Regions from separate parts of the Paenibacillus sp. FSL H7-0323 genome, predicted to be linked through region 2. Evidence: a T-box and tRNA genes for the amino acid it is inferred to sense, from the RefSeq annotation. Region 2 holds a T-box; the other regions hold tRNA genes.
What was found. A T-box is a leader RNA that pairs with one kind of tRNA and senses whether it is charged. The one in region 2 lies ahead of metG (methionine--tRNA ligase), so its partner is inferred to be a tRNA-Met.
Positions count from the first base shown of each region.

Region 1: it has a tRNA-Met gene. The T-box ahead of metG (methionine--tRNA ligase) is inferred to sense a tRNA for this amino acid. The anticodon was not compared.
Region 3: it has a tRNA-Met gene. The T-box ahead of metG (methionine--tRNA ligase) is inferred to sense a tRNA for this amino acid. The anticodon was not compared.

Region 1 covers NZ_JBBODB010000001.1:3,990,486-4,001,033, forward strand. The annotation lists gene MHH89_RS17995 (nucleoside hydrolase) at 1-70, opposite strand, end outside; gene MHH89_RS18000 (ABC transporter permease) at 111-1,049, opposite strand; gene MHH89_RS18005 (ABC transporter permease) at 1,046-2,092, opposite strand; gene MHH89_RS18010 (ABC transporter ATP-binding protein) at 2,085-3,647, opposite strand; gene MHH89_RS18015 (BMP family ABC transporter substrate-binding protein) at 3,765-4,904, opposite strand; gene MHH89_RS18020 (AraC family transcriptional regulator) at 5,232-5,987, shown strand; tRNA gene MHH89_RS18025 (tRNA-Leu) at 6,124-6,202, opposite strand; tRNA gene MHH89_RS18030 (tRNA-Cys) at 6,217-6,290, opposite strand; tRNA gene MHH89_RS18035 (tRNA-Gly) at 6,300-6,374, opposite strand; tRNA gene MHH89_RS18040 (tRNA-Gln) at 6,381-6,455, opposite strand; tRNA gene MHH89_RS18045 (tRNA-His) at 6,475-6,550, opposite strand; tRNA gene MHH89_RS18050 (tRNA-His) at 6,594-6,669, opposite strand; tRNA gene MHH89_RS18055 (tRNA-Trp) at 6,693-6,766, opposite strand; tRNA gene MHH89_RS18060 (tRNA-Tyr) at 6,773-6,858, opposite strand; tRNA gene MHH89_RS18065 (tRNA-Thr) at 6,864-6,939, opposite strand; tRNA gene MHH89_RS18070 (tRNA-Phe) at 6,968-7,043, opposite strand; tRNA gene MHH89_RS18075 (tRNA-Asp) at 7,054-7,131, opposite strand; tRNA gene MHH89_RS18080 (tRNA-Met) at 7,157-7,233, opposite strand; tRNA gene MHH89_RS18085 (tRNA-Val) at 7,251-7,326, opposite strand; tRNA gene MHH89_RS18090 (tRNA-Glu) at 7,382-7,456, opposite strand; tRNA gene MHH89_RS18095 (tRNA-Ser) at 7,475-7,567, opposite strand; tRNA gene MHH89_RS18100 (tRNA-Asn) at 7,571-7,646, opposite strand; rRNA gene MHH89_RS18105 (23S ribosomal RNA) at 7,707-10,548, opposite strand, start outside.
Region 2 covers NZ_JBBODB010000001.1:2,887,278-2,897,825, forward strand. The annotation lists gene splB (spore photoproduct lyase) at 1-892, shown strand, start outside; gene MHH89_RS13225 (cytochrome c biogenesis CcdA family protein) at 889-1,602, opposite strand; gene MHH89_RS13230 (metal ABC transporter permease) at 1,739-2,542, opposite strand; gene MHH89_RS13235 (metal ABC transporter ATP-binding protein) at 2,903-3,652, opposite strand; gene MHH89_RS13240 (metal ABC transporter solute-binding protein, Zn/Mn family) at 3,687-4,685, opposite strand; gene metG (methionine--tRNA ligase) at 4,889-6,901, opposite strand; T-box leader at 6,949-7,209, opposite strand; gene yidD (membrane protein insertion efficiency factor YidD) at 7,250-7,513, opposite strand; gene MHH89_RS13255 (Fur family transcriptional regulator) at 7,516-7,977, opposite strand; gene MHH89_RS13260 (copper amine oxidase N-terminal domain-containing protein) at 8,197-10,431, opposite strand.
Region 3 covers NZ_JBBODB010000001.1:5,873,721-5,884,268, reverse strand. The annotation lists gene glgP (alpha-glucan family phosphorylase) at 1-459, shown strand, start outside; gene katA (catalase KatA) at 722-2,179, shown strand; gene MHH89_RS26315 (sporulation protein Cse60) at 2,331-2,525, opposite strand; gene MHH89_RS26310 (GreA/GreB family elongation factor) at 2,922-3,377, shown strand; gene MHH89_RS26305 (YdeI/OmpD-associated family protein) at 3,447-3,911, opposite strand; tRNA gene MHH89_RS26300 (tRNA-Gly) at 4,013-4,083, opposite strand; tRNA gene MHH89_RS26295 (tRNA-Pro) at 4,096-4,169, opposite strand; tRNA gene MHH89_RS26290 (tRNA-Arg) at 4,202-4,278, opposite strand; tRNA gene MHH89_RS26285 (tRNA-Gly) at 4,289-4,363, opposite strand; tRNA gene MHH89_RS26280 (tRNA-Leu) at 4,371-4,455, opposite strand; tRNA gene MHH89_RS26275 (tRNA-Lys) at 4,471-4,546, opposite strand; tRNA gene MHH89_RS26270 (tRNA-Gln) at 4,554-4,628, opposite strand; tRNA gene MHH89_RS26265 (tRNA-Asp) at 4,645-4,722, opposite strand; tRNA gene MHH89_RS26260 (tRNA-Met) at 4,748-4,824, opposite strand; tRNA gene MHH89_RS26255 (tRNA-Met) at 4,896-4,972, opposite strand; tRNA gene MHH89_RS26250 (tRNA-Val) at 4,988-5,063, opposite strand; tRNA gene MHH89_RS26245 (tRNA-Glu) at 5,070-5,141, opposite strand; tRNA gene MHH89_RS26240 (tRNA-Ser) at 5,158-5,250, opposite strand; tRNA gene MHH89_RS26235 (tRNA-Asn) at 5,256-5,331, opposite strand; tRNA gene MHH89_RS26230 (tRNA-Ile) at 5,335-5,411, opposite strand; rRNA gene rrf (5S ribosomal RNA) at 5,469-5,585, opposite strand; rRNA gene MHH89_RS26220 (23S ribosomal RNA) at 5,728-8,653, opposite strand; rRNA gene MHH89_RS26215 (16S ribosomal RNA) at 8,886-10,443, opposite strand.

The sequences.
Region 1 (10,548 bases), 1.1 Mb from region 2:
CTATGGCAAGCAGTATCGCTATTGCGTCATCATGCCCTGGATCGCAGTCAATAATAATAGGTGTTGGCATAGTTACTCACTCCTTGTCTGTGTATCAATCATTTCAATCGCTATTTAACTAGCGGGCTTTTAAGTTTTTTATTCTTTTTTCGTGTCTCAGATACTGCGTAGATCACAAGTCCAATTACTGTGGCTACATAAGGAAGAGTGGCGATTAGCTCCGCAGGAATCTTTAACACCTGTAGCGCATTCGACAATGCATCTGCAGTACCAAATAATAAAGAGGTCAGCGCCGTGCCTACGGTCGTACTTCTTCCCATCGACTCAGCGGCAATGGCAATCCAGCCCCGGCCAGCGATCATATCGCGGGTAAACAGTGACAAATACCCCATCGACATATAAGCACCGCCTAAACCGGCAAAAAATCCGCTAAGCAGCAAAGCCATATACTGTATTTTTACAACACTTACACCCACGGATTGAGCCGCATGTGGATTTTCACCCACTGAACGAATGCGCAGTCCAAGCGGTGTACGGTTTAATAGATAGTAGACAACAAACACAGCCAATATAGAAACATACGTCAGAATGTGATGCCCCGATAAAATAGGTCCAAGCACCGGGATATCCTTCAACAAAGGAATCTGGACACTAGGTAGAACTTTACTCGCCAGCGAAGTGGAAGAACCCTTGTCGCCACTAAGCAGATAGAGGATAAACACAGTGCCTCCCGAAGCGAACATATTAATGGCCACACCCCCGAGAATGATATGTGTTTTGAATTTCAGGGTGAAAAAAGCTAATATTCCAGCGATCAATGTTCCAGACAGCACCGCCCCAAGCAGACCTACCCATGCGCTATGTGTATAGCTGCTTATGATGACACCCGCTAAAGCGGCAACAAGCATGATGCCCTCCATCCCAATGTTAATGATCCCTGCACGGTTGGAGATGAGTGCGCCGAGCGCGGCGAACAGAATCGGAGTCGTCACGCGAAGGACAGAGAACGCAAAGTCAGTTGTAAAAATCACATCAAACAAACTATTCACGCTTCCTTCGCCTCCTTCAAGAGCATCCGATTTTTCCAGAACTTCAGAAATTGCTCAGCCGAAATCAGAAGAATGATAATTGCCTGTATAATTGAGATCATCTCTGAAGGTACATCAGACAGACGCGCCATCATGTCAGCCCCAATTCGAATGTACGCTAGGAATAATGCAGAGCCGATTACGGACAGCGGATTATTTTTGGCTAACATCGCTACAAGGGCACCATCCAAACCATAACCAGGCAGTGACGTCCATTGGAAACGGTTATACATCCCCAGCACTTCTACGGAGCCCCCCATACCTGCGATAAAACCTGCAATCAAGTGGACGAGAATAATAACCTTGGCTGTCTTCATACCGGAATAACGGGCAAAGTCCCGGTTGATGCCTGTCATGCGCAGCTCATATCCCCATTTCGTTTTGTATAGGAATAGATGAGCTGCAATAATAAGCACGATAACGATAATAAGACCGGTATGAATACGGGTGCCCGAGACCATTTTACTCAGCAGTGCCGTTTTCTCGAATTTGTAGGATACATTGGCAAAAGCTTTAGCATCACGCAGATGATAGTTCAGTAGGTATAGCCCTACTCCGAACAAAATATTATTGAACATTAAGGATGTAACCAACTCATTAGCATTCCATTTTGCCTTCAGAATACCAGGTATTGCCGAGAGCAACGCTCCTACAATTGAACCTGCAGCAATAGCTACCATCGGATGCAGCCAGCCGTCCAGCGTTAAATGAATAGCCAATACGGAAGTTACAACACCGGAGAAATAGAAAATCCCTTCAGCTCCCAGGTTGAACATATTGGCTCGAAACAACAAGGATACTGCCAACCCAGTGAACATGAGCGGAATTGCCATCTCAATCACATTACCAATATGACCTTTACTGGATAACGGCTCTAATAGGAATATACCAATCGTCTTCACAGGCTGATTACTGACCAAAGAGATGATCAGAAAGGCAATAGCGAGTGCAATAACGATTACCGCCGATGTCCGAATGTACTCAAAATATTTAACTTTAAACATGATTTACGGCCCTCCCGATGTGCTCCTCGTCCTGTCGATGAATCCCCAGCATATAAAGACCTAATTCTTCCTCACTAACCTTAGATGGCTCCTCGAAAAAGGCAACAATCTTACCCTCGTACATTACTAACAGACTATCGCTGATCTCCAAGATCTCATTCAAATCTGCCGACACTAGCAAAATCGCGCAATCGTCTGAACGTAATTCCAACAACTTTTGATGTATGAACTGGGCTGCGCCTATATCCACACCCCGTGTCGGCTGTTCTGCAATAAGCAGCTGCGGTTCAGTCGAACACTCTCTAGCTACGACTACCTTCTGCATGTTACCACCTGACAACATTCCTATGGGCTGAGAAGGTCCTGAACAGCGGACTTTAAATTCCTCTACAAGGGATACTGCTAGCTTGGCAATTCGTGAGCCATTCAAAAAAAGACCTTTATTCATTGCTTTTGTACGATACTGAGTAGATAGCAGATTATCAGCTATGCTTGCCTCACTAGCGATCCCTTGCCGCATCCGATCCTCCGGTATATAGGAAACGCCTAGCTTACGAATATCCAAAATATCCGATTCACGGATATCCTTTCCCTTCACTAGTACAGAACCCTGACTTGAGACACCTCTCAAGCTACCTGTAAGAGCTTCAATGAGCTGTGTCTGCCCGTTGCCTTCTACACCAGCAATCCCAACGATCTGCCCACCACGTACCGCAAAATTGATATCCGACAATAATGCTTTGCCATCTGCATCATTCACACCGAGTCCCTGCACCGTTAGTACTGGCTCACTAACAGCCAGAATCTCTTTGTCATATTTCAGCACGACATCTCTGCCGACCATTAACCGCGAGATTTCCTGTTCTGTCACATCCTGTGTTTGAAAAACACCTTCACTACGGCCGCTGCGCATAATCGTAATTCTGTCGCAAATCGCTTTGACTTCCTTTAATTTGTGCGAAATAAAAACTATCGTATGGCCCTGTTCCCTTAATTGCTTAAGCTCGCGGAACAATTCCTCTGTTTCCTGTGGAGTCAACACCGCAGTTGGCTCATCAAGCACCAGAATTTTAGCACCACGCAGCAGCGCCTTAAGAATCTCAACCTTTTGTTTCATCCCAACTGTAAGATCCTCTACTTTTGCCTTTGGATCCACGGCCAGATTGTATTTCCTTGCGGTCTCTTCCGTCATGCGCACTGCCTCGGCATAATTAATGCCAACTCCTCTGCGCGGCTCCATACCCAGCACCATATTCTCTGCCACCGTAAAAGAAGGTACCAACATGAAATGCTGGTGGACCATGCCGATGCCTCTATCAATGGCGTCCTGAGCGGATTGCAGCTTTACTTTTTCACCCTTGATATAGATCTCGCCTTCACTTGGCTCTTCCATGCCGAACATAATCTTCATTAAAGTCGATTTACCTGCACCGTTCTCACCTGCAATCGCATGTATTTCTCCCTCACGTAAAGAAAAATGCACGTCTTTATTTGCAACGACGCCATTGGGATATACCTTGGTAATTCCCCGCATTTCCAGCAGAGCTGTGTACATAGGTCTCAACGCCTTTCAACTTGGAGGTCTGCAAAAATATACAGCTGGAATTCCCCTGACTAGAAGAATCTCCAACTGTAGGTTTATCTCTATAGAGCTGATCTTAAGATTTAAAGCTTAAGGCTTAACTGCGTTACGAATAGCTTCTACCTCTGCGGTTTCCATCCCCATCGCATTATCCACTTTAATTTCTTTATTGATCAGCTTTTGCTTCACTTCTTCAACCTTGGCCTGAAGATCAGCCGGGAATACATTTTTATAAATATCATTCTCAGCAATACCTACACCATCATCTACAAAGCTCAATACATCACGTTTGCCCATTTCTAGCGTACCCTCTTGCAATCTCTTCACTGCACCTAGAATAGCCGTATCAATCTTTTTAATAGATGAAGTAACGATTAGATTTGCTTTTTCACTATCCGTATCGTTAATCAACATTGCCTGATCGGAGTCTACACCAATTGCATATTTTTTCTTCTCTTTAGCTGCGTCAAAGATCCCAAGACCTGTACCCCCAGCCACGTTAAAAATAACATCCACACCGGAGTTATATTGAATTAGAGACAGCTCCTTACCTTTTGCCGGGTTAACAAAATCACCAGCGTACGACACAGCCACTTTTACATCAGGATCAACGTACTGAGCACCTTGAATGTAACCGACCAAGAAAGCATTAATCCCCGGAATATCCATACCGCCGACAAACCCAATCACATTCTCAGGGGTAGCATTCGGCATATCCGATTGTGTAGCTAATGCTGCTACGGCACCTGCCAAGAAAGATACTTCATTTGTCGCATAAGACATGTTGTACATGTTATCTGGTGCTTCATCGATGTCGGTATCATAATTAATGAATTTTTTGTCTGGATACAATTCTGCCGTTGCATTAAACATCTCTGTAATTTCAGAACCGCCAGAAATAATTACATCCCAATCCTCGGAAGCGATATCGTTAAATGTAGGCTCCCATTTCGTTTTATCAACGCCCATTTCAACAACCTTTGTTTCTGCACCAAGTTCATCCTTAACCTTTTGCAAGCCGTTATTAGCGGAATCAAAAAATGATTTATCCCCAAGTGTCCCCGGAATCAGCAATACAACCTTGAGTTTATCCCCTGCACCTGTTTCTCCACCCTCAGCAGCGTTTGATCCAGTATTCGCAGAAGAACCGTTATTGGACGTGTTATTCCCACATGCTGTGACCAGAACCATCACCATTAATAACAACAAAGAAAGAACTTTTTTATTCATTACTCTATTCCACCCCTAATTTTAGTTGGTTAGTAATCCGCAGAATCCCATCTTCACCCATTGTATAATTCACGGTTCAAATGGAAATTCTCTTTTTTCCAAATAAAGTATTATTAAAAGTAATAAATTTAACGTTTAGGCTCAAAAATAGCAATAAAAATACCATTATTATTAATAATCCGCTTTATTTCCGAACGAGATGGCCAGTCAGGTTGCGAACTTTCGGATTTATTGATACGATCATAACAAATATTATTAAAAATAATTATATGATTTCGGTCATTGTTTTGTACGATTCGGCTAAAACATAAGTATTGGAGGATCATCATGGATCGTGTTCTATATATTGTAAGTGCCACACATGAGCTAAATACTTATATCCCTCCACACCAGCATGAATGCTACGAACTAGTCTATTATTTACAGGGGGTAGGGACAACCAATGTTGGCCCACGAAGTTACCATTTTCGCTCCTCTTCTTTCGCGCTTGTGCCACCCAATCATAAACATGACGAGCACCACCGTGAGGATGCAAATGTATTATTTGTAGGCTTCCACTCGGAACACCCTAATATGAGTAATCTGCTCGGCGTATATGAAGATGATAAAGATCAGACCGTTCTTCAAATCCTGCTGCGAATGAAAGCAGAGTTTACACGCAAGCAAGACGGATTCTCTGAGCTTCTAAACCTACAAATGAGCGAGATTACCGTCCATCTTATGAGGCTTCTTAGTGCCTCTGGATATCAATCCCCAACAGAAGATCGAGTACAATATGTCCTTAATTATATGAATGAGCATTATCGCCATAAATTGTCCGTCGAAACACTATCAGAAATGTCCGGATATAGTTACGATCGTTTTCGCCATCTATTTAAAGAACGTTTCGGGTCTTCACCCCTGCGGTATTTGCTGTTAAAACGCCTGGATTATGCAAAATCTCTATTACGTCATACTCAGATGCAAATCTCTGAAGTATCCGCTGCTGCAGGTTTTGTGAACGATGCCCAATTCTGCAATATGTTTAAACGAGAAATAGGTCTTACTCCGCGAGCATTCCGCATTAATAATCAATCAGGTTAATCACTAATCAGATTAAAAAAAGCCGTTGAAATAGAGAGACTCTCTATTCAACGGCTTACTGCTGTAAACCCAAGGACATAAAGAAAAAAGGTTTGTAAGACTGCTTATAAAAGCATTCTTACAAACCTTTTTAAGATACCGGCGAGAGGACTCGAACCTCCACGGTTTCCCACTCGATTTTGAGTCGAGCGCGTCTGCCATTCCGCCACGCCGGCACATATGAACTAAATGGAGGCGCCACCCAGATTTGAACTGGGGATAAAGCTTTTGCAGAGCTTTGCCTTACCACTTGGCTATGGCGCCATGAAAACTTGGAGCGGACGACGGGAATCGAACCCGCGACCCTCGCCTTGGCAAGGCGATGCTCTACCGCTGAGCCACGTCCGCATAAAATGGCTGGGGATATAGGATTCGAACCTATGAGTGACGGAGTCAAAGTCCGTTGCCTTACCGCTTGGCTAATCCCCAATAACATTTTAAAGTAAAATGGGGCGACTGATGGGTCTCGAACCCACGAATGCCGGAACCACAATCCGGTGCGTTAACCCCTTCGCCACAGTCGCCATATTAAGTTGATATTGTTGCCATTATTCATTTTAAAGTAAATGGGGCGGCCGATGGGTCTCGAACCCACGAATGCCGGAACCACAATCCGGTGCGTTAACCCCTTCGCCACGGCCGCCATATTAAACTTTAGAAAGAACTTGGCAGGGGCAGCAGGAATTGAACCCACACCAACGGTTTTGGAGACCGTTGTTCTACCTTTAAACTATGCCCCTAAAAACTGGTGGAGGATGATGGATTCGAACCACCGAACACTCACGTGAGCAGATTTACAGTCTGATGCGTTTGGCCACTTCGCTAATCCTCCAAGGATGGTGCCGGCGAGAGGACTTGAACCCCCAACCTACTGATTACAAGTCAGTTGCTCTACCAATTGAGCTACACCGGCATGGCACTCATTCTTTTGTGATGATAAATGGTGGCTCGGGACGGAATCGAACCGCCGACACGAGGATTTTCAGTCCTCTGCTCTACCGACTGAGCTACCGAGCCATGATGAAAATGGCGGAACCGACGGGATTCGAACCCGCGATCTCCTGCGTGACAGGCAGGCATGTTAGGCCAACTACACCACGGTTCCAAAAGATATAATTGCTTAAGTTAATTGGTTGCGGGGGCAGGATTTGAACCTGCGGCCTTCGGGTTATGAGCCCGACGAGCTACCGGGCTGCTCCACCCCGCGTCAGTAAGAAAGTGTTATGGTGGAGGCTGAGGGGATCGAACCCCCGACCCTCTGCTTGTAAGGCAGATGCTCTCCCAGCTGAGCTAAGCCTCCATAAACAACAATTGTTATTGTACCAAAGTCCACTAGGATAAATCAAGTGAAAATTTGGTGACCCGTATGGGATTCGAACCCATGTTACCTCCGTGAAAGGGAGGTGTCTTAACCCCTTGACCAACGGGCCATACTAATTAAAAATTTGTGGCGGAGAGAGAGGGATTCGAACCCTCGAGACGCTTGTGGCGCCTACACGATTTCCAATCGTGCTCCTTCGGCCAAACTCGGACACCTCTCCATATGGCTCCCCGAACAGGACTCGAACCTGTGACAACTCGATTAACAGTCGAGTGCTCTACCAACTGAGCTATCAGGGAATATTCATACCAGGCTTGATGCCTGAAAACTGAATCCGAAACGAATTTGCATTCTAAGTATAGGATAAGCCCTCGACCGATTAGTATTGGTCAGCTCCATGCATTGCTGCACTTCCACCTCCAACCTATCTACCTCGTCGTCTTCAAGGGGTCTTACTAATTGGGAAATCTCATCTTGAGGGGGGCTTCACGCTTAGATGCTTTCAGCGCTTATCCCGTCCGTACGTAGCTACCCAGCCATGCTCCTGGCGGAACAACTGGTGCACCAGCGGTACGTCCATCCCGGTCCTCTCGTACTAAGGACAGCTCCTCTCAAATTTCCTGCGCCCACGACAGATAGGGACCGAACTGTCTCACGACGTTCTGAACCCAGCTCGCGTACCGCTTTAATGGGCGAACAGCCCAACCCTTGGGACCTACTTCAGCCCCAGGATGCGATGAGCCGACATCGAGGTGCCAAACCTCCCCGTCGATGTGGACTCTTGGGGGAGATAAGCCTGTTATCCCCAGGGTAGCTTTTATCCGTTGAGCGATGGCCCTTCCATGCGGTACCACCGGATCACTAAGTCCGACTTTCGTCCCTGCTCGACTTGTAGGTCTCGCAGTCAAGCTCCCTTATGCCTTTGCACTCTGCGAATGATTTCCAACCATTCTGAGGGAACCTTGGAACGCCTCCGTTACTCTTTAGGAGGCGACCGCCCCAGTCAAACTGCCCGCCTGACACGGTCCCCGTACCCGGTAAGGGTACTAGGTTAGAACCTAGATACGATCAGGGTGGTATCCCAACGGCGCCTCCACCGAAGCTTGCGCTCCGATTTCTACGGCTCCCACCTATCCTGTACAGATCGTACCCAAATTCAATATCAAGCTGCAGTAAAGCTCCATGGGGTCTTTCCGTCTTGTCGCGGGTAACCTGCATCTTCACAGGTATTAAAATTTCACCGGATCTCTCGTTGAGACAGCGCCCAAGTCGTTACGCCATTCGTGCGGGTCAGAATTTACCTGACAAGGAATTTCGCTACCTTAGGACCGTTATAGTTACGGCCGCCGTTTACTGGGGCTTCGGTTCATAGCTTCGGGTTACCCCTAACCACTCCCCTTAACCTTCCAGCACCGGGCAGGCGTCAGCCCGTATACTTCGCCTTGCGGCTTCGCACAGACCTGTGTTTTTGCTAAACAGTCGCTTGGGCCTTTTCACTGCGGCCCCCTCGTGCTATTCACACTACCGGGGCACCCCTTCTCCCGAAGTTACGGGGTCATTTTGCCGAGTTCCTTAACGAGAGTTCTTCCGCGCGCCTTAGAATTCTCTTCTCGCCTACCTGTGTCGGTTTGCGGTACGGGCACCTTCTCCTGGCTAGAGGCTTTTCTTGGCAGTGTGAGATCATGACCTTCGCTACTATAATTTTCGCTCCCCATCACAGCCTAGCCTTAACGATGTGCGGATTTGCCTACACATCAGCCTCACTGCTTAGACGGACATCCATCAGTCCGCGTCACTACCCTCCTGCGTCACCCCATCGCTCATAGCGGATTACGGTGGTACAGTAATTTCAAACTGTTGTCCTTCGACTACGCCTTTCGGCCTCGCCTTAGGTCCCGACTTACCCTGAGCGGACGAGCCTTCCTCAGGAAACCTTGGGCTTTCGGCGGATCAGATTCTCACTGATCTTTTCGTTACTCATACCGGCATTCTCACTTGTGTAGTGTCCAGCGCTCTTTTCAGTACACCTTCAACCCCTACACAACGCTCCCCTACCCCAGATACATAGTATCTAGCCATAGCTTCGGTGGTGTGTTTAGCCCCGTTACATTTTCGGCGCAGAGTCACTCGACCAGTGAGCTATTACGCACTCTTTCAATGGTGGCTGCTTCTAAGCCAACATCCTGGTTGTCTGTGCAACTCCACATCCTTTCCCACTTAACACACACTTGGGGACCTTAGCTGATGGTCTGGGCTGTTTCCCTTTTGACAATGGATCTTAGCACTCACTGTCTGACTCCCGGCAATAAGTATATGGCATTCGGAGTTTGACTGAGCTTGGTAATCCTTGCGGACCCCGCACCCAATCAGTGCTCTACCTCCACTACTCTTATACCGAGGCTAGCCCTAAAGCTATTTCGGGGAGAACCAGCTATCTCCGAGTTCGATTGGAATTTCTCCGCTACCCCCACCTCATCCCCGCACTTTTCAACGTACGTGGGTTCGGGCCTCCAGTGCGTGTTACCGCACCTTCACCCTGGACAGGGGTAGATCACACGGTTTCGGGTCTACGTCCACATACTAATTCGCCCTATTCAGACTCGCTTTCGCTGCGGCTCCACCTTCTCGGCTTAACCTTGCATGTTAAACGTAACTCGCCGGTTCATTCTACAAAAGGCACGCCATCACCCATTAATAGGGCTCTGACTTTTTGTAAGCACACGGTTTCAGGTTCTATTTCACTCCCCTTCCGGGGTGCTTTTCACCTTTCCCTCACGGTACTGTTTCACTATCGGTCGCCAGGTAGTATTTAGCCTTAGCAGATGGTCCTGCTGGATTCATACGGGGTTTCACGTGCCCCGCACTACTCGGGATCCGTCTCGGAGAGAACACAGTTTAGGTTACAGGGCTTTTACCTCTATCGCGGGCCTTTCCAGACCTCTTCACCTACCATATTCCTTTGTAACTCCATGTGAGACGTCCCACAACCCCTAAGAGCAAGCTCTTAGGTTTAGGCTGTTCCGCGTTCGCTCGCCGCTACTGACGGAATCACTATTGTTTTCTCTTCCTCAGGGTACTTAGATGTTTCAGTTCCCCTGGTCTGCCTCTACACACCCTATGTATTCAGGTATGAGTAACTGCGAATTACCACAGCTGGGTTTCCCCATTCGGACACCCCCGGATCAAAGCTTGCTTACAGCT
Region 2 (10,548 bases):
GAATTTCCCGGGTGACACAGAGGTCGAGCAATATAAAATTGCCAAAAGAACACTTGTAGTCGGCCTGCGCAAAACCTTAAAGTTTGACCAATCCAAACCCTCCGCAGATTATGCAATTCCGATCGCAACTGGCTGCATGGGTCACTGCCATTATTGTTATTTGCAGACTACTTTAGGGGCAAAGCCTTACATTCGTGTATATGTAAACACCGAAGACATCATTGACGCCGCCAAAAAATATATCGAGGAGCGCAGCCCTGAAATCACGACTTTTGAAGCAGCCTGTACCTCAGATCCGTTAGGACTGGAGCATATTACCGGGTCTCTGTCCGAACTCATCACATTCATGGCAGCGGAGCCCCTTGGCCGCCTGCGCTTTGTGACCAAATACCAACATGTTGAACCTTTACTCGATTTGCGGCATAACGGACATACCAGAATTCGTTTTAGCGTGAATGCTGACTATGTGATCAAAAATTTCGAGCCTGCTACCTCGCGGTTTGAAGAGCGAATTGAAGCGGCTGGAAAGGTTGCCCGCGCCGGCTATCCACTGGGCTTCATCATTGCCCCAATTATTTGGTATGACGGCTGGCAGGAAGGCTATGCGGAGCTGCTGGCCAAATTAGCCAAGACCCTTCCTCCGGAAATCGGAAAAGGTCTAACCTTTGAAATGATTCAGCACCGATTCACCAAAACAGCCAAGACTGTAATTGAGAAACGTTACCCGAAATCTAAACTAGAAATGGACATGGAGAAACGCAAAAAGAAATGGGGCCGCTGGGGACAGAACAAATATGTCTATCCGGATGAACAGCAAACCGCCCTGCGAGAATTTATCACAGAGCGGATTTTTGAGCATTTTCCGGAAGCAGGTATTGATTACTTCACCTAAAAAATCAGCCAATCCGGCGTTACTCCTTGTAGCCACACTGTGATCCGGAACATTTGATCCGTGAACAGCAAAACACCCATAAATACCATAAGTATGCCGCCAATCTTCATCAGCAGATTCGAATACTTGAGGATACGCTTCACTCCGCCTAGGAAAAAGGCTAAGAGAAAAAATGGCAGAGCAAATCCGATGCTATACGCGGTAATCAATGTAAACCAAGTGCCCGGGTCGCTTGCCGAAAGAGCAATAATTGCCGTCAAAATCGGCCCGATACAGGGTGACCAACCCGCAGAAAAACCAATCCCGAAAATAAAGGAGCCCACATAACCCGCCGGTTTCCATTTTAAATCAAGCTTACGTTCGCGAAGTAAAAACTGCGGCTGAAAAATCCCAAGCAAAAACAAACCCATTACAATAATTAGAATCGCCGACAATTGCCGGATCAGATCACGCTGGCCATTAAAGAATTGCCCGAATAACCCAGCCCCAAAACCAAGTGTGTAAAAAACTGCAGAAAAACCTAATATAAATGCCAATGTATGAGTCAGGGTGCGTACACGAACCTCTTTAGAGTTGCTGCCTGATTTTAATTGTTGAACGGATAACCCGGTAATGTACGATAAATAAGAGGGGTACAGCGGTAAACAGCATGGCGATATAAACGATGCCACCCCTGCGGCTAAAGCAATTCCTGCATTGATATTAGACAAAATAGCGGCTCTCCTTCCGGCATTCGAGTCACTTCATGGAGCTGCTTATGGCTCCTTTTTTTCGCTTATCGTCCTTACAAGGACACCGAAGGCGTTTATGCTTGCCTAATGCGATACCGATTACTTAATTCGCTGTTTATGCTGGCAATCCCTTTTTACCGATCAAGGTTAATACCAATAATGATATGAGCAAAAGCACAATAGTTGCACCGGGAGCCAAATTCCAGACTCCAGCTACCACTAGTCCACCTACAACGGCTATCTCCGAAATAATAACCGCCAGGATGACCGAGGATTTAAAGCTACGAGATAGCAATAAGCTGATTGCAACCGGAATAGTCAACAAAGCAGATACCAACAGGGAGCCTACGATCTTGATGGCTGTGCTAATCACAAGTGCTGTCAGAATGGTGATCAGCATGTTAAGCAGTTTCACCGGAAGCCCGCTTACACTTGCTGCATCCTCTTCAAAGCTAAGCAAAAAGAACTCTTTAAAGAACATCGAAACTACCACTACAACAGCTATAGTCACTATGCCTACAACGATCAAATCGGTATTATCGAGCGTATAAATGCTGCCGAACAAATAACTCATTACGTCCGCATTATACCCTTTTCCTAAGGTGAAAAAGAGTGAAGCCAACGCCACTCCGCCTGACATTATAATGGCAATCGACAGCTCCGCATAACTCTTATAAGCCTTACGAAGCTTTTCAATCGCGAAGGACGCTACCACTGCAAAGATAAGGCCTGCGCCCAGCGGATAAAATCCTGTTAGAAAACCGAGTGCCACCCCCGCTATAGTAACATGAGCCAGCGTATCACCAATCATGGATAATCGTCTAAGCACAAGAAAAACGCCTATAAGCGGCGCTGTTATACCAATCAGCAGTCCGCCCGCAAGCGCCCGCTGAAAAAAATCGCTAAATAGTATTTCCAACTTAAACTCTCCTTCATACAAAACTCAAACCATTTTAAAGCCTTTTTCAAACCTTTTTCGATCCCTCCCAAACCCTCCCTTCCAAGGGAGGGCCCCAAGGGCTCTGCCCTCTGGACACCCGTTAAGTGCAACTAGCGTAGGAGTTAGTGTTACTGAACATAGATAGGTCGGGGAAAGATCGCTTTCGTCCCTAAAGGGACACGCTTGCAGACTGGGCGGTGCTTAGATAAGAGAAAACAAGAAATAGGAACAAGGTCGAAATACTCCTAGTAAAAACCCTGTCTACTGACTAACTTCCACACGCAAGTTATGTATGCACTGAGAACAGAGGCAAACCTCTGCTCAGAGTTTAATTATGACTTAAGAGAGCGTGTGCTGCAGATTCTCTTCTGTGCAATTCTGGAGATCATGTGAGTGGCGGGAGTAAAAGTTGATTTTACCATTCGTCTGCACGGGCTCATGACCTAAATAATTTTTGATCATGTCGATATCATGTGACACCATCAGGAAGGTCATATGATGATGAGCATGCATATGGGTAATTAATTCAAAGAATCCCGCTTGTGATTCGGCATCAATACCCACCGTAGGTTCGTCCAAAATCAGCAGGTCAGGATGGTTAATCAGCGCCCGAGCCAGAAAAACACGCTGCTGCTGACCGCCTGACAACTGGCCTACTCTTTTCTCCGCGATATCTTGTATCCGCATGACTTCAAGTGCATCCTCACATTGACGATGCTGAGCCTTAGATACTCTGCGGATCAGATTCTTGTTATTATATAGACCTGACAGAACTACTTCACGCACCGTTGCTGGAAACAATGGGTTGAAGGCATTCTTTTGCGGAACATACCCGATACGTTCCCAGTCTTTAAACTTGCGGACAGACGTTCCGAATAATTTAATTTCACCACTGCTCGCTGGAAGCAAGCCGACGATCATTTTCATCAATGTTGTTTTACCAGCACCATTAGAACCAATGATACCAAGGAAATCTCGTTCTCTTACACTATAGTTAAGATTCGATATCACCTTCTGTTCCCCATATGAAAAAGAAAGATCCTGTATATCGATGATATGCTGATGGCAGTCCAAGGATACCGATTGCATGCTTAAGTACCGCCTTTCCCTTATACTTTCCTTATTATTGTAAGGCCATAATCAGATTTTGCAAATTTTTCTCCATCAGAGTGAAGTAATTATCGCCGTTCTTCTCTTGCTCCGCAGTAAGTCCCTCTACCGGATTAAGCACCATAGTGGAAACGCCCGCTTCGGCGGCCAGAGTCTTAGCCAGTTTATCGGAGACAAGCTCTTCAAAAAAGATATACTTAATCCCTTCATCTTTTACCATTTTCGCAAGCTTCACTAAATCCTGTCCGCGCGGCTCAGCGTCTGGCGAAAGTCCCATAATCGCATGTTGATCCAATCCATAATCACGGGCAAGGTAAGAAAAAGCCTGATGTGATACTACGATCTTATGGTTGGGCAGCTTAGCAAGCTCCTCTTTGAATTTACTGTCTAACGCCTGCAAACGTTCCGCAAGCTTATTGTAACGCTCTTCATAACCTTCTTTATGCTCAGGATCCACGGACTGAAGGCTTTCTTTAATATTCTGAGCCATGACAATGGCTGATTTTGGACTTACCCAAGTATGCGGGTCTGTATGCAGGCTGTCTCCTGAGGCATTACTGTTATGATCCGTGTCCTCATTTTGATGAGACTCTTCCTCACTTGCCCCATGATCATGCCCGTCATCTTCATCGGTCATGATATAATCAATACCTTGGCTTACTTCAACCGCCTTAACTTTACTGCTGCTATCAAGGCCTTTTAAAAAGTTAGGAACCCAGCCTTCTAAGCCTGCACCGTTATATAGAAATAGCTGTGCCTTAGAAGTGTTGATAATATCTTGACTGCGCGGTGTCCAATCATGTGGCTCCACACCCACTGGAAGCAGGTTAATAACATTGATATCTTCCCCGCCAATCTCCTTAGCAAACTCGTAAATAGGATAAAAGGTTGTAACTACATTTACTTTCCCTTCAACTATACTTCCACTGCTCTTAGGTCCGCATGCACTTAGTGTAAATACAAGTACCAGTGCAAGGACGAGCAAACTTATACGTGATTTCATTGCCGCCATTATATTGATCTACCCCTCAAATCGTAAATTTTACTATTAGTAGTATAATAGTAATCGTTACGATAAGTCAACAAAGAAACCTCACTCAGAAGAAAGACGGTATCGTCCTTTATAAAAAAGGAATGCTCCCACAACCAACCCGGCTGAAGGAGCATTCCCTTGTTCAAGCAACCTCATTAAAAAATTTCTACAACAGTATTGTCTTATTTCACTACTGCTCCGTTTGGCATACTGTCCGGCACGGTAGCGATCGTTAGCTGGTCATCTTTAGAAGCCGCCAAAATCATCCCTTGGGACAACTCCCCACGCAGCTTCACCGGTTTAAGGTTTACGATACAAATCACTTTACGTCCCACCAGCTCTTCCGGTGTATAGAATTTCGCGATACCAGAAACCACTTGGCGTTGTTCATAACCCAGATCCAGTTGCAGCTTCAGCAGCTTGTCAGCTTTTTTCACTGGCTCTGCAGCAATAACCTGAGCTACCCGCAGCTCTGCTTTAGCGAAATCGTCAATGCCGATTTCCTCTTTATGCTCTTCCACTGGCTCGGAGTCCGCAGCAGCAGGAGCAGCCGCTTCCGCCACTTCAGCCGCAGCTTTACCAGCGCCCATAGCCTCGGCAATATAAGCTACCTCTTGCTCCACATCTAGACGTGGGAAGATTGGATTGCCTTTCACCAGCTTTGTTCCTGCCGGAATCAGGCCAAAGGTCTTACCGCTATCCCAAGTCGTTAACTCACCAGGCTCAATACCCAGCTGTTCCCAGATTTTCGCTGGTGTTTGTGTCAAGAACGGCTGCAGCAGGATTGAAGCGGTACGCAGACCTTCCACCAGATGTCTCATCACAGAAGCCAGCTCGGCGGTTCTATTTTCATCTTTGGCAAGCACCCAAGGTTGTGTCTCATCGATATATTTGTTGGTGCGGCTAATGAATATTCCGATAGCTGTCAGCGCCACGGAAAACTCCATTTTTTCCATAGCTTCTTCTACTTTGGCATAAGTATTCTCAGCCGCAGCTTGAAGCTCACCATCAAATGCTGTTACATTTCCTTCATATGCCGGAATCTCGCCTGCAAAATACTTTTCAACCATAGCCCCTGTACGGTTCAACAGGTTCCCAAGGTCGTTGGCAAGATCATAGTTAACCCGGTCTACAAAGCTTTCCGGTGTGAACGTGCCATCCGAACCAAACGGTACTTCGCGCAGCAGGTAATAACGCAATGCATCCAAGCCATAACGATCAATCAGTGTCACAGGATCAACTACGTTACCTTTAGATTTCGACATTTTTCCATCTTTCATGAGCAACCAGCCATGGGCAAATACCTTTTTCGGAAGGGGTTCCCCAAGCGCCATCAGAATGATCGGCCAGTAAATCGTATGGAAACGAACGATTTCTTTACCAACGATGTGTACATCCGCAGGCCAGAACTTGTCATACAAGGTGCGATCCTCGGAACCATAACCCAGAGCAGTAATATAGTTAGTCAAAGCATCAATCCACACGTACACGACATGCTTCTCGTCGCCCTTAACTTTTACGCCCCAATCAAAGGTTGTACGGGAAACTGCAAGGTCTTCCAGTCCGGGTTTGATGAAATTGTTAATCATTTCGTTCTTACGGGATTCCGGCAAAATAAACTCTGGATTCTCCTCGTAAAATTGCAGCAAACGATCCGCATATTTACTCATCCGGAAGAAATAACTTGCTTCCTTCACCAGCTCAACCGGGTGGCCGCTATCTGGGCTTTTTGCACCAGTAATCACACCGTTGTCATCACGCACTATATCAACTAATTGCGTTTCTGTGTAAAAGGTTTCATCTGGGATACTATACCAGCCTTCATATTCACCTTTATAGATGTCTCCTTGCTGCAGCAACCGATCAAAAATATCCTGTACCACTTTTTTATGACGCTCTTCCGTAGTACGGATGAAGTCATCGTTCGAAATGTCCAGCTTACGCCATAGCTCCTTAATACCAACAACAATGTCGTCTACGAACTGCTGAGGGGTCTTTCCTGCTTCCTCTGCCTTCCGCTCGATCTTTTGTCCATGTTCGTCTGTACCGGTTAGATAACGCACTTCGTAGCCGCGCAGACGTTTGTAACGGGCCATTGCGTCTCCTGCCACGGTTGAATAAGCATGTCCGATATGTAGCTTGTCACTTGGATAATAAATTGGTGTCGTTAGGTAAAACGTTTTTTTCTCACTCATTCAGTAATCATCCTTTCTTATTAAAAAACAAAAAACTCCCGCCCCCATAATGGGGCGAGAGTATAACTCACGCGATACCACCCAAATTTCCTGTCTCTTCACAGAGCGCAGGCTTCGCCAGTTCCCTCGCGGGAACTGTCCATTAACGCTGGATCACGCTGTTATCTTACGTGAACCACAATTGCAGTTCCCGCTCGAACACAGTTCCTCCCGGACCATATTCAATCTAACGCTCCATACCGGATTTCAGCATATTCCGGCTCTCTGTAATGGACGTAACGATTTACTTATCCGTTCTTCGGAATTCATACTATTACTTGTGAATATACCCAATGGTAAGGCCCCATGTCAAGTCGCAGGGGCAGAATCCTTCTCAGCAGATTCATCTTGAAGAGGCGGCACAGGATCAAGTCCTCCAGGATGAAAGGGATGACATCTGGCAATCCGCTTAGCTGCAAGCCATGAGCCTTTCAATGGACCATGGACTTCAATGGCTTCCAGGGCATAGGCAGAGCAGGTTGGATAGAAGCGGCAGGTTGCAGGTTTAATAGGGGAAATGTACCTGCGATACACCCGAATAGGCGCCTGAATCGTTCTGCGTAGGGTCACCATTTCTAAAGTCCCTTTTGTTTATCTGATGCTGCAACTAATTCTTCTTCCCGGTTCTCTTCACATTCTTTGCAATAACCGAACACCTCAAATTTATGCTTGACTACCCGGAATTGATCGGGTGTATCCGTTAAATTCATCGGGCAGAAATTAATCGGGTAGGTCTTTTGGCATTGAAGGCAGATCATATGATGGTGATGATCCTGATGATTGCAGCTTCCCTTGAACTTCACTCCGTCTTCAAAGACAATCTGTTCAAGCACACCAAGCTCTTCCATTACACGAAGATTGCGGTACACCGTATCAAAGCTAAGTCCGCTATACTTACGGCCCATATGCTCATATACATCCTTCGCTGACAAATATCCCTTATTCTCGCCGAATAACTGGGCAAGCGTTTTGCGTTGGTCGGTGATTCGCAGTCCTTGCCCCGACATGACTTCTAATATTTGTTCTGTCGACAGCATACGCTCATCTCCCATAAGATCAGTTCATTTATATTTCACTCTCTTAATAATGCCCCAAAATAAATGCCCCGTCAATGAAGCACCATGAAGCGCCCCTACGCAACCTCTGAATTATTATATTTAAACAAAAGCCCGGCTGCGTATTCCTTTACGGAATATTCAGCCGGGCCTTTATTGTAGATAATTCCCCAATAGAGCTTATAGGGATATTCCTATTTGTTATTTCTTTGCTGGAAGTGGAGTGATGAGGAAATTGACCGGCAAGTTACTGCCTGAAGCTGCTGTGAACAAAATCTCCACAGAACCTCCATACTCACCACTACGATAAACCACACTGTTCATGTCAGCGTTCGAGAGACTTCCCACGCTTGGCATATGCACGATTTGGTTATTAACCATAACCGGCCCCATATAGTTACCGCCACGTGGATTAAACGTAATCAATGAGTTTGGTGCAACATTTTCGAATCTGATCTTGTATAATACCCCGAAATTACCGGCATTGGATGCTTCCGTACCTGCCATTGGGTCTACGCCAGCCAGGTTCTTATCACTGTAATTATCGCCTAGCAGAAGTTTTGCAGGAGTTTTTCCTACCTCATCGGTAACCGTGATAATACGAGTAGAATCTTCGTAAGTTCCCCGATTATGCACTCCGTCTCGATCCAGAACTGGAAGTGTTGGAAGTGTAGTCAGTGGATCTTTATTCGCATCAATCAACATGACATTATAATCGATTGGATAATCACTAAATAAGTCCGCTTGAAGTGAAACAATTTCACTTGGTTTCATAGCAATTTGGTTTAGATCGGTCAGAATTGAGACACTTTCCCCTGGTTGCAGAACAATCGTTTTATAATGCTCATTTGTAAGCATAGATTTCCAATAACGTTCTACAGACATTTTACCAGTACCTTCAGGATATGTGCTTGGGCCTGCAAAGCCCACATATTCGGTTGTAAGCGTCGTTGGGTACAAATTGTTATTCGTAGCAATCACATACACTTTAGCTTTAATATTCAGGTTATTCTTGTGGTGAATCAAGAAGCGGGTTTTACCCAAAGAAGTCTCACGGTAAGTAACACCTTCTGTATACACCGTTTCTGGGCTGTTGCTGCGAATTAGTTTATAAGGCTCGGAAGAAAGATTATAAGCTACTTGCTGCCAAGTAGGAACCATCGATCCATCGATGCTAAACACACTGCCCGGAGATGCAAATAATCTGTTGAAATCTTCTTTACTGTACAAGATTTCATCCGAAATATTAACGGTTTTCTCAAACGTGCTGATCGCGCCATGTGAATCTTTTACTTGGACAGCAATTGTCGCTGGACCCGGAGTAAAGAAAGCCTCGGCCTTGTTCGTCCAAGTTACGGTAATTTCATCACCATCAGGATCGCTACTTAGATCGGTATAAGTAATCATTTCACCCATCTTGTATGAATCCTTGTCTGTGGTGAAATTAGCAACTGGAGGTGTATTAGGTTTAAGCACTGTGATGGTCATGGTGTAAGGATCACTCCACTGTTGATTCGCATCCATTACGGAATAGGTTACTACATAATATCCTGGTTGATCATAGATATCCTGCTTGTTACCTCCCCAGCTTTCATCCACAATAGCTACACCATTTGGTGACGAGCTGGAGGTTACGAAGGTCACTGGTTCACCGGCGTAAATTTCAGTTGGCACTGTGAAGGAAGCTTTAGGCTTGTTGTTTAATGTAAGGATTACTCGTTTTTGCACATTATCAACGGTATATGGAATGCCCAGTGCTCCAGTTATGGATGTCAATGGAACCATGAAAGTCCCCTTGTATTGGTAAGCTGGACCTTTCATCGTCTTCTTCTCACCATTAACTGTATAGACCTTGCTGTCGGTCTTAAAGCGCATAACGTCGCTTCCCTTGGTAACAATGGTTTCTTTCGTTTTATAATCATAAACGTATTTCACGCCTACACGTTCTACCATAGCCCGGATCGAAACGTAGGATACGCCGTTTTTCACTGCCATAGGCTGATTAGCTAAATATTCCTGGCCGTTCTGATACATTTTGTTGCTGTTCATCATAAGAATAAGCTGACTGTTAGCCGCAGCACGAGCACCATCTGTTGTTGTAGGTTCTGTAGTAACTCCAGGTGTTGCAGTCGGAAGCGGTGTTGCAGTAGGTGCAATTGTTGCTGTAGGTTCAACAGTAGCCGTAGGATCAACTGTCTCTGCAGGAATTGGAGTTGGTGTTGGTGTCGGTGACACTACTCCTCCTGGCGTCTCCGTCGGCAACGGCGGCAATGGATCAGTAGATTCTGGCATTACCTCCGGCGCAGCTGAAACAACTGTCCCAACTACAGTAGTATTACTTGGGGTATTATTGACAGCTTCAGCAAAAGCCGGCACTGCCGCGGCGGCCTGAGATACGGCCAAAACAGCAACTAACGTTAACTTTTTCAAATCCATGATATAACTCCTCTGCTCCTATTTGTAAATATAAGTAGGTCTCTGTCTTTTTCATACTCCTCTTATATTCCCCGCAAAATGCTGCCACCCACGGTAGGGCGGCAAAAAGCTTTTGCC
Region 3 (10,548 bases), 3.0 Mb from region 2:
AGTAACCTAGTAGCGATGATGAAAAAGTATCCAAAGAGTGTTGTGTTCCTCGAGAATTACGATATGACGATTGGTGCCCAGCTGACGCGCGGTGCTGATATTTGGCTCAACAATCCACGCAGACCATTGGAAGCCAGCGGCACCTCCGGGATGAAAGCAGCTATGAACGGTGTATTGAACTGTTCTATTCTGGATGGCTGGTGGCCGGAAGCCTGCATCGATGGCGAGAATGGCTGGCAGATTGGAGACGGCTTCGAAACTACAGACTTTGAGGTTCTGGATAAGCATGATAGTGATGCACTGTACAACACCTTATTGAAACGTGTGCTCCCAACCTTTTACGAGAATCGTGAACAGTGGGTACAAATGATGAAAAAGAGTATCGAAACCACCCGTACGGAGTTTGCCACCAAAAGAATGTTAGATGAATATTACAACAGAATGTACATTAAAGCCTAAGTACAAGAACCGAATATCTTCTATATCAAAAAATGCAGCGCACCCCTTCAGTGATGGTAGGGATGCGCTGTTTCTTTTTTAATTCTGCTAAGCAATTAATCACTTTGTCTATCATATATATCTGAATGTGCCAACGATGTATTGACGATTACCACATATTGTAATGAGTCAATTATTTAAAAAGTGTTGCAATTTCTCTAAAAAACATTAATATAGAACTTATACTAAATCTAAAATCAAATCTCATGAGGTGATTCTATTAATGAGCTCCAATAATAATAATCTTACAACCAGCTGGGGTGCTCCAGTAGGCGACAATCAGAATTCAATGACAGCCGGTGACCGCGGTCCCACTTTACTGCAAGATGTCCATTTGCTTGAGAAATTAGCCCACTTTAACAGAGAACGTGTTCCTGAACGTGTCGTTCATGCTAAAGGTGCTGGCGCTCACGGGTATTTTGAAGTTACAAAAGATCTAACCCAATACACAAAAGCTAACTTTTTGTCTGAAGTAGGCAAACGTACACCGTTGTTCATTCGTTTTTCTACTGTAGCTGGTGAATTAGGTTCTGCTGATACCGTACGCGACCCTCGTGGATTTGCCGTGAAGTTCTATACTGAAGAAGGAAACTATGATCTCGTAGGTAACAATACGCCTGTATTCTTCGTTCGTGATGCGATTAAATTCCCGGACTTTATTCATACACAGAAACGTGATCCACAGACACATCTGAAGAACCCGAATGCTGTATGGGACTTCTGGTCTTTATCGCCTGAATCTCTGCATCAGGTAACGATTTTGATGTCGGATCGCGGAATTCCAGCTACGCTGAGACATATGCATGGGTTCGGTAGCCATACCTTCAAGTGGGTAAATGCCGAGGGCAATGCAGTCTGGGTGAAATACCATTTCAAAACAGAACAAGGCATTAAGAATCTAGATGCAGACCTTGCTGCCAAAATCGCTGGGGAAAACCCGGATTATCATACAGAGGACTTGTTTAATGCTATTGATAAAGGAGATTTCCCTGCTTGGAAGCTCTACGTGCAAATTATGCCAATCGAGGATGCGAAGACTTACCGTTTTGATCCATTTGATGTAACAAAGGTCTGGTCGCAAAAAGATTATCCGTTAATCGAGGTTGGACGTATGGTATTGGATCGCAATCCGGAGAACTACTTTGCTGAAGTAGAACAAGTTACATTCTCCCCCGGCTCTTTCGTTCCTGGTATTGAAGCTTCGCCTGATAAATTGCTACAAGGCCGTCTGTTCGCTTATGGTGATGCACACCGTCACCGGGTTGGTCCCAACCATAACAGTTTACCTATCAACCGTCCAAAAGTAGAAGTGAAGAACTATCAACGTGATGGTGGTATGGCCTTGGGCAACAATGGCGGTTCCGGTGCCTATTACGAGCCTAACAGCTTAGGAGGACCTAAAGAATCACCGCAGCATAAAACATCGCCGTTCGAAGTCTCTGGTTATGCGGATAGTGTCTCCTACAATAGTGACGATCACTATACACAACCAGGTGACTTGTACCGTCTAATGTCTGAAGAAGAACGTACCCGTCTAGTTCAAAATATCGTTGGCGCTATGACTCCTGTTGAAAGTAACGATATCAAACGTCTCCAGATTGAGCATTTCTTTAAAGCTGATCCAGACTTGGGACAGCGTATCGCATCCGGTTTGGGTTTATCTGTACCAGACGGAATGTAAGATTGTAAATGCACTTATAAACTAAAGAGGACCTTTGCCCGTAGATGGGAAAGGTCCTCTTTTTGCTAATTAGCTGAAAACATAATAAATGATGACAATCACAACGCCCAGCGTGGAGACAATGGATAGACATGAAAAAAACGTGTTCCAGTTATTGCCTTTCATTTGTCTTATACACGACCAGTATAGTGGTTCTTTGGTGCTCTGCCCCATCACGTGATGATTTAACTACCGAACCGTAACAGATATTCACAATCTGTTCCTCCCGTAGTCCTGCCAGGAACTCATTAGCTTTATTCTCTGCATAAGAATTGTCAGCATCTACAAACTCTTTAACTTGAATCATCCTGATCTCCTCCTTTAATAAATTAAGTAGTTATTTTATAGTTCTGGAATCTATATGTGAACTCAACGAAATGTACATGGCGTATCACTCCCCAGGTAACAATTAATGTAAAAATATCTTCAAAATACAGTATAGGCATTTCGCAGTTTTCTACGAAATGCCTATGCATCAGCCTATCATAGCACCCAAGTATGTAATAGTCAAAGGTTTTCATTACAATATTTAGAAGGTTTTAATTCCCCTTTTAAAATGGATTGGATTTACAAATAGAAGCTGGTATACTGATCAGAAGGTCTCCATTGGGGGACCTCTATTTGTATAGGAGGGATTTTAAGATGGCAACACACCATAACAGGTTTACAAGGAATGTGCTACTTAGAGGGGGTGAAATCTACTATGAACCATAGTCTTATCTATGAAGGCTCACGGACACAGCTGCTTCAGCAGCTTATCTATTTTGATGAGGAAAAAATCGCATTTTTAAATCAATACTTTCCGGTACGGAGCAAGGATAGAAGCAACGCTGAAACGCTGTTATCCCGTTATTGCTCCGAGCTGGAACAATTACTAACTGAGTTCAATGGTGAAGATTTAAATTCACAGGTCTTTATCGGAAGTCAGCTGCAGCTTCGTTACTTGGACGATAATACTACAGATATCTATACCATCGTATTTCCTAACCAAGCAGAACCTAACGATAACAAGATTTCTATGTTGTCACCTATAGGCATGCAGCTGCTGCTGGCTGAGCTCGGCAGTACTTGTCAGCTAGCGATTCCTTCAGGTCAACTAGAGGTGAAGATCGAAAGCATTAAGTTCGTGAATAATGGTGAAGTAGGCGTTCTTATATAAGGACGATTCCTTATATACCCGCTACAGCAGCGTCCCTTTCCAGATATTAAGGAGGAGGACGCTGTTCTATTATTTAAGCCTCAAACCTTCTTCCAGCTTATTAACTGACTTCTGGATCCTTGCTGCTCTGGTTTCCGGTCTTTTCGCCCCTTCGATCCAGCTCACATATTCCTTCCGATAGGAATAAGCCAAGCTGTTATAATATACCTCTGCCTGCTCATTGCTGCTTAGTGCGTCCAGAAAATCTTCTGGAGCTTCTATCTCTCGCAATTGATGATCTTGTTCCATTGTCACCCGAACTATATCTCCAGGTTGAGCATGGGCTAAGTCTCGCAGTTCTTTTTTCACGACCATAAAATGTTTCCCATTACCATGCGGCATGAGTGTTCCTCTATAGGGAATGTCATTCAGGCTTCCTTTAACTTGTATCCTTGATTTAGTTTCATATATTTGTTCAGCGTCAAAAGGAACCGTAAGATATGTCCAACTCCCATTCGTATCTGGTCTGACTAACCTTGCTTCAAATTCAAACATTGGCCCCTCCTCAAATAAAATCTCTAGTTCCTATTGTATCCATACGTGCTTAACTATACAAAAAAACACCCGCCTAATACCGGCAAGTGTTTCTCTTTATAAGCGGGTGATGGGAATCGAACCCACGCTATCAGCTTGGAAGGCTGAAGTTCTACCATTGAACTACACCCGCAAAGGTATAAAATCGGGATGACACGATTTGAACATGCGACCCCCTGGTCCCAAACCAGGTGCTCTACCAAGCTGAGCTACATCCCGTTAACAATACTATAACTGCTTAGTAATAAAAATGGCGCGCCCTGAGAGATTCGAACTCCCGGCCTTTTGATTCGTAGTCAAACGCTCTATCCAGCTGAGCTAAGGGCGCAAAATCTATATGGAGCGGACGACGGGAATCGAACCCGCGACCCTCGCCTTGGCAAGGCGATGCTCTACCGCTGAGCCACGTCCGCAAAAACATGGTGCGCGTGAAGGGACTCGAACCCCCACGTCGTGAAACGCCAGATCCTAAGTCTGGTGCGTCTGCCAATTCCGCCACACGCGCACACTTTAAAGAAAATGGTGAGCCATGAAGGACTCGAACCTTCGACACCCTGATTAAAAGTCAGGTGCTCTACCAACTGAGCTAATGGCTCTCATAAATGGCTGGGGATATAGGATTTGAACCTATGCATGACGGAGTCAAAGTCCGTTGCCTTACCGCTTGGCTAATCCCCAATAATAATTAACTAAATGGCGGAACCGACGGGATTCGAACCCGCGATCTCCTGCGTGACAGGCAGGCATGTTAGGCCAACTACACCACGGTTCCATAGACATAATGCATAAGTGTAAATTGGTTGCGGGGGCAGGATTTGAACCTGCGGCCTTCGGGTTATGAGCCCGACGAGCTACCGGGCTGCTCCACCCCGCGTCATTAATTAGTATATACTATTCATTTTCACCATACCAGCTTATCCCTAAACATAATGTATAAGAGTAAATTGGTTGCGGGGGCAGGACTTGAACCTGCGACCTTCGGGTTATGAGCCCGACGAGCTACCGGGCTGCTCCACCCCGCGTCAGTGAAAATAATATGGTGGAGGCTGAGGGGATCGAACCCCCGACCCTCTGCTTGTAAGGCAGATGCTCTCCCAGCTGAGCTAAGCCTCCATGATATGACCCGTATGGGATTCGAACCCATGTTACCTCCGTGAAAGGGAGGTGTCTTAACCCCTTGACCAACGGGCCATGCTAATAATTTTTATGGCGGAGAGAGAGGGATTCGAACCCTCGAGACGCTTGTGGCGCCTACACGATTTCCAATCGTGCTCCTTCGGCCAAACTCGGACACCTCTCCATAAATGGCTCCCCGAACAGGACTCGAACCTGTGACAACTCGATTAACAGTCGAGTGCTCTACCAACTGAGCTATCAGGGAATATGGTGGGCCTTAGTGGACTCGAACCACCGACCTCACCCTTATCAGGGGTGCGCTCTAACCAGCTGAGCTAAAGGCCCTTCTAAGACATATTAATATTAAGGGCAAAAAAAATACCACGGGTAATGTGGTTGTCCGCTTGGCGGCGTCCTACTCTCCCAGGACCCTTCGGTCCAAGTACCATCGGCGCTGGAGGGCTTAACGGTCGTGTTCGGGATGGGTACGTGTGGAACCCCTCCGCTATCGCCACCAAACGGGCATTTACAGCGTAAATGCTCAGGCTTAATCGCCTGAAAACTGAATCCGAAACGAATTTGCGTTTGCCCTTCTTACGGGGCCCCCGGAAAGTATTCGGAATTAGCTTCGCAGCTTCTTCTTCACTTTTTGGGGTATTTTTAGGATAAGCCCTCGACCGATTAGTATTGGTCAGCTCCATGCATTGCTGCACTTCCACCTCCAACCTATCTACCTCGTCGTCTTCAAGGGGTCTTACTAATTGGGAAATCTCATCTTGAGGGGGGCTTCACGCTTAGATGCTTTCAGCGCTTATCCCGTCCGTACGTAGCTACCCAGCCATGCTCCTGGCGGAACAACTGGTGCACCAGCGGTACGTCCATCCCGGTCCTCTCGTACTAAGGACAGCTCCTCTCAAATTTCCTGCGCCCACGACAGATAGGGACCGAACTGTCTCACGACGTTCTGAACCCAGCTCGCGTACCGCTTTAATGGGCGAACAGCCCAACCCTTGGGACCTACTTCAGCCCCAGGATGCGATGAGCCGACATCGAGGTGCCAAACCTCCCCGTCGATGTGGACTCTTGGGGGAGATAAGCCTGTTATCCCCAGGGTAGCTTTTATCCGTTGAGCGATGGCCCTTCCATGCGGTACCACCGGATCACTAAGTCCGACTTTCGTCCCTGCTCGACTTGTAGGTCTCGCAGTCAAGCTCCCTTATGCCTTTGCACTCTGCGAATGATTTCCAACCATTCTGAGGGAACCTTGGAACGCCTCCGTTACTCTTTAGGAGGCGACCGCCCCAGTCAAACTGCCCGCCTGACACGGTCCCCGTACCCGGTAAGGGTACTAGGTTAGAACCTAGATACGATCAGGGTGGTATCCCAACGGCGCCTCCACCGAAGCTTGCGCTCCGATTTCTACGGCTCCCACCTATCCTGTACAGATCGTACCCAAATTCAATATCAAGCTGCAGTAAAGCTCCATGGGGTCTTTCCGTCTTGTCGCGGGTAACCTGCATCTTCACAGGTATTAAAATTTCACCGGATCTCTCGTTGAGACAGCGCCCAAGTCGTTACGCCATTCGTGCGGGTCAGAATTTACCTGACAAGGAATTTCGCTACCTTAGGACCGTTATAGTTACGGCCGCCGTTTACTGGGGCTTCGGTTCATAGCTTCGGGTTACCCCTAACCACTCCCCTTAACCTTCCAGCACCGGGCAGGCGTCAGCCCGTATACTTCGCCTTGCGGCTTCGCACAGACCTGTGTTTTTGCTAAACAGTCGCTTGGGCCTTTTCACTGCGGCCCCCTCGTGCTATTCACACTACCGGGGCACCCCTTCTCCCGAAGTTACGGGGTCATTTTGCCGAGTTCCTTAACGAGAGTTCTTCCGCGCGCCTTAGAATTCTCTTCTCGCCTACCTGTGTCGGTTTGCGGTACGGGCACCTTCTCCTGGCTAGAGGCTTTTCTTGGCAGTGTGAGATCATGACCTTCGCTACTACAATTTTCGCTCCCCATCACAGCCCAGCCTTATCGATGTGCGGATTTGCCTACACATCAGCCTCACTGCTTAGACGGACATCCATCAGTCCGCGTCACTACCCTCCTGCGTCACCCCATCGCTCATAGCGGATTACGGTGGTACAGTAATTTCAAACTGTTGTCCTTCGACTACGCCTTTCGGCCTCGCCTTAGGTCCCGACTTACCCTGAGCGGACGAGCCTTCCTCAGGAAACCTTGGGCTTTCGGCGGATCAGATTCTCACTGATCTTTTCGTTACTCATACCGGCATTCTCACTTGTGTAGTGTCCAGCGCTCTTTTCAGTACACCTTCAACCCCTACACAACGCTCCCCTACCCCAGATACATAGTATCTAGCCATAGCTTCGGTGGTGTGTTTAGCCCCGTTACATTTTCGGCGCAGAGTCACTCGACCAGTGAGCTATTACGCACTCTTTCAATGGTGGCTGCTTCTAAGCCAACATCCTGGTTGTCTGTGCAACTCCACATCCTTTCCCACTTAACACACACTTGGGGACCTTAGCTGATGGTCTGGGCTGTTTCCCTTTTGACAATGGATCTTAGCACTCACTGTCTGACTCCCGGCAATAAGTATATGGCATTCGGAGTTTGACTGAGCTTGGTAATCCTTGCGGACCCCGCACCCAATCAGTGCTCTACCTCCACTACTCTTATACCGAGGCTAGCCCTAAAGCTATTTCGGGGAGAACCAGCTATCTCCGAGTTCGATTGGAATTTCTCCGCTACCCCCACCTCATCCCCGCACTTTTCAACGTACGTGGGTTCGGGCCTCCAGTGCGTGTTACCGCACCTTCACCCTGGACAGGGGTAGATCACACGGTTTCGGGTCTACGTCCACATACTAATTCGCCCTATTCAGACTCGCTTTCGCTGCGGCTCCACCTTCTCGGCTTAACCTTGCATGTTAAACGTAACTCGCCGGTTCATTCTACAAAAGGCACGCCATCACCCATTAATAGGGCTCTGACTTTTTGTAAGCACACGGTTTCAGGTTCTATTTCACTCCCCTTCCGGGGTGCTTTTCACCTTTCCCTCACGGTACTGTTTCACTATCGGTCGCCAGGTAGTATTTAGCCTTAGCAGATGGTCCTGCTGGATTCATACGGGGTTTCACGTGCCCCGCACTACTCGGGATCCGTCTCGGAGAGAACACAGTTTAGGTTACAGGGCTTTTACCTCTATCGCGGGCCTTTCCAGACCTCTTCACCTACCATATTCCTTTGTAACTCCATGTGAGACGTCCCACAACCCCTAAGAGCAAGCTCTTAGGTTTAGGCTGTTCCGCGTTCGCTCGCCGCTACTGACGGAATCACTATTGTTTTCTCTTCCTCAGGGTACTTAGATGTTTCAGTTCCCCTGGTCTGCCTCTACATTTCCTATGTATTCAGAAATGAGTAACTGCGAATTACCACAGCTGGGTTTCCCCATTCGGACACCCCCGGATCAAAGCTTGCTTACAGCTCCCCGAGGCAGTTTCGTTGTTCGCCACGTCCTTCGTCGGCTCCTGGCGCCTAGGCATCCTCCGTGTGCTCTTATTAGCTTAACCTTGATTCTTCCAAAGAAAAATCTCACTAATAACATTTACTTGTTTGCACAAGTTGCTAAAAGATGTTCTAAAACGCAAATTCGTTTCGGTATCCAGTTTTCAAGGATCAAGTCTTACTTGAGAGCTTAAACTCTCAAAACTGAGCAACGAGTGAGTAACAGGCCTAAACCTGAGTTTTGGAAGCTGAGCTTCCGATTTGAATGTTCTCATTGCAGAGAACGATTCTCCATAGAAAGGAGGTGATCCAGCCGCACCTTCCGATACGGCTACCTTGTTACGACTTCACCCCAATCATCTACCCCACCTTCGGCGGCTGGCTCCCTTGCGGGTTACCCCACCGACTTCGGGTGTTGTAAACTCTCGTGGTGTGACGGGCGGTGTGTACAAGACCCGGGAACGTATTCACCGCGGCATGCTGATCCGCGATTACTAGCAATTCCGACTTCATGCAGGCGAGTTGCAGCCTGCAATCCGAACTGAGACCGGCTTTGATGGGATTGGCTCCACCTCGCGGCTTCGCTTCCCGTTGTACCGGCCATTGTAGTACGTGTGTAGCCCAGGTCATAAGGGGCATGATGATTTGACGTCATCCCCACCTTCCTCCGGTTTGTCACCGGCAGTCACTCTAGAGTGCCCAGCATTACCTGCTGGCAACTAAAGTTAAGGGTTGCGCTCGTTGCGGGACTTAACCCAACATCTCACGACACGAGCTGACGACAACCATGCACCACCTGTCTCCTCTGTCCCGAAGGCCGCTGCTATCTCTAGCAGATTCAGAGGGATGTCAAGACCTGGTAAGGTTCTTCGCGTTGCTTCGAATTAAACCACATACTCCACTGCTTGTGCGGGTCCCCGTCAATTCCTTTGAGTTTCAGTCTTGCGACCGTACTCCCCAGGCGGAGTGCTTACTGTGTTAACTTCGGCACCAAGGGTATCGAAACCCCTAACACCTAGCACTCATCGTTTACGGCGTGGACTACCAGGGTATCTAATCCTGTTTGCTCCCCACGCTTTCGCGCCTCAGCGTCAGTTACAGCCCAGAAAGTCGCCTTCGCCACTGGTGTTCCTCCACATATCTACGCATTTCACCGCTACACGTGGAATTCCACTTTCCTCTTCTGTACTCAAGCCACCCAGTTTCCAGTGCGACCTCAGGTTGAGCCCAAGGTTTAAACACCAGACTTAAATAGCCGCCTGCGCGCGCTTTACGCCCAATAATTCCGGACAACGCTTGCCCCCTACGTATTACCGCGGCTGCTGGCACGTAGTTAGCCGGGGCTTTCTTCTCAGGTACCGTCACTCCGGTAGCAGTTACTCTACCGGACGTTCTTCCCTGGCAACAGAGCTTTACGATCCGAAAACCTTCATCACTCACGCGGCGTTGCTCCGTCAGGCTTTCGCCCATTGCGGAAGATTCCCTACTGCTGCCTCCCGTAGGAGTCTGGGCCGTGTCTCAGTCCCAGTGTGGCCGTTCACCCTCTCAGGTCGGCTACGCATCGTCGCCTTGGTGGGCCGTTACCCCACCAACTAGCTAATGCGCCGCAGGCCCATCCCTCAGTGACAGATTGCTCCGTCTTTCATTCTTCTCTCAGGAGAAAAAAGAAATTATCCGGTATTAGCTACCGTTTCCGGTAGTTATCCCAGTCTGAAGGGCAGGTTGCCTACGTGTTACTCACCCGTCCGCCGCTAAGTTACTTTGAAAGCAAGCTTTCAAAGTAACTCCGCTCGACTTGCATGTATTAGGCACGCCGCCAGCGTTCGTCCTGAGCCAGGATCAAACTCTCCAATTAGTATTGAAAAGAGCGATATGCTCATTTTGAAACATCTGACGAGAAAATTAATTCTCTAATTTTGGATTTCACTTACGTGATTTCCCACTCACTCGTTGTTCAGTT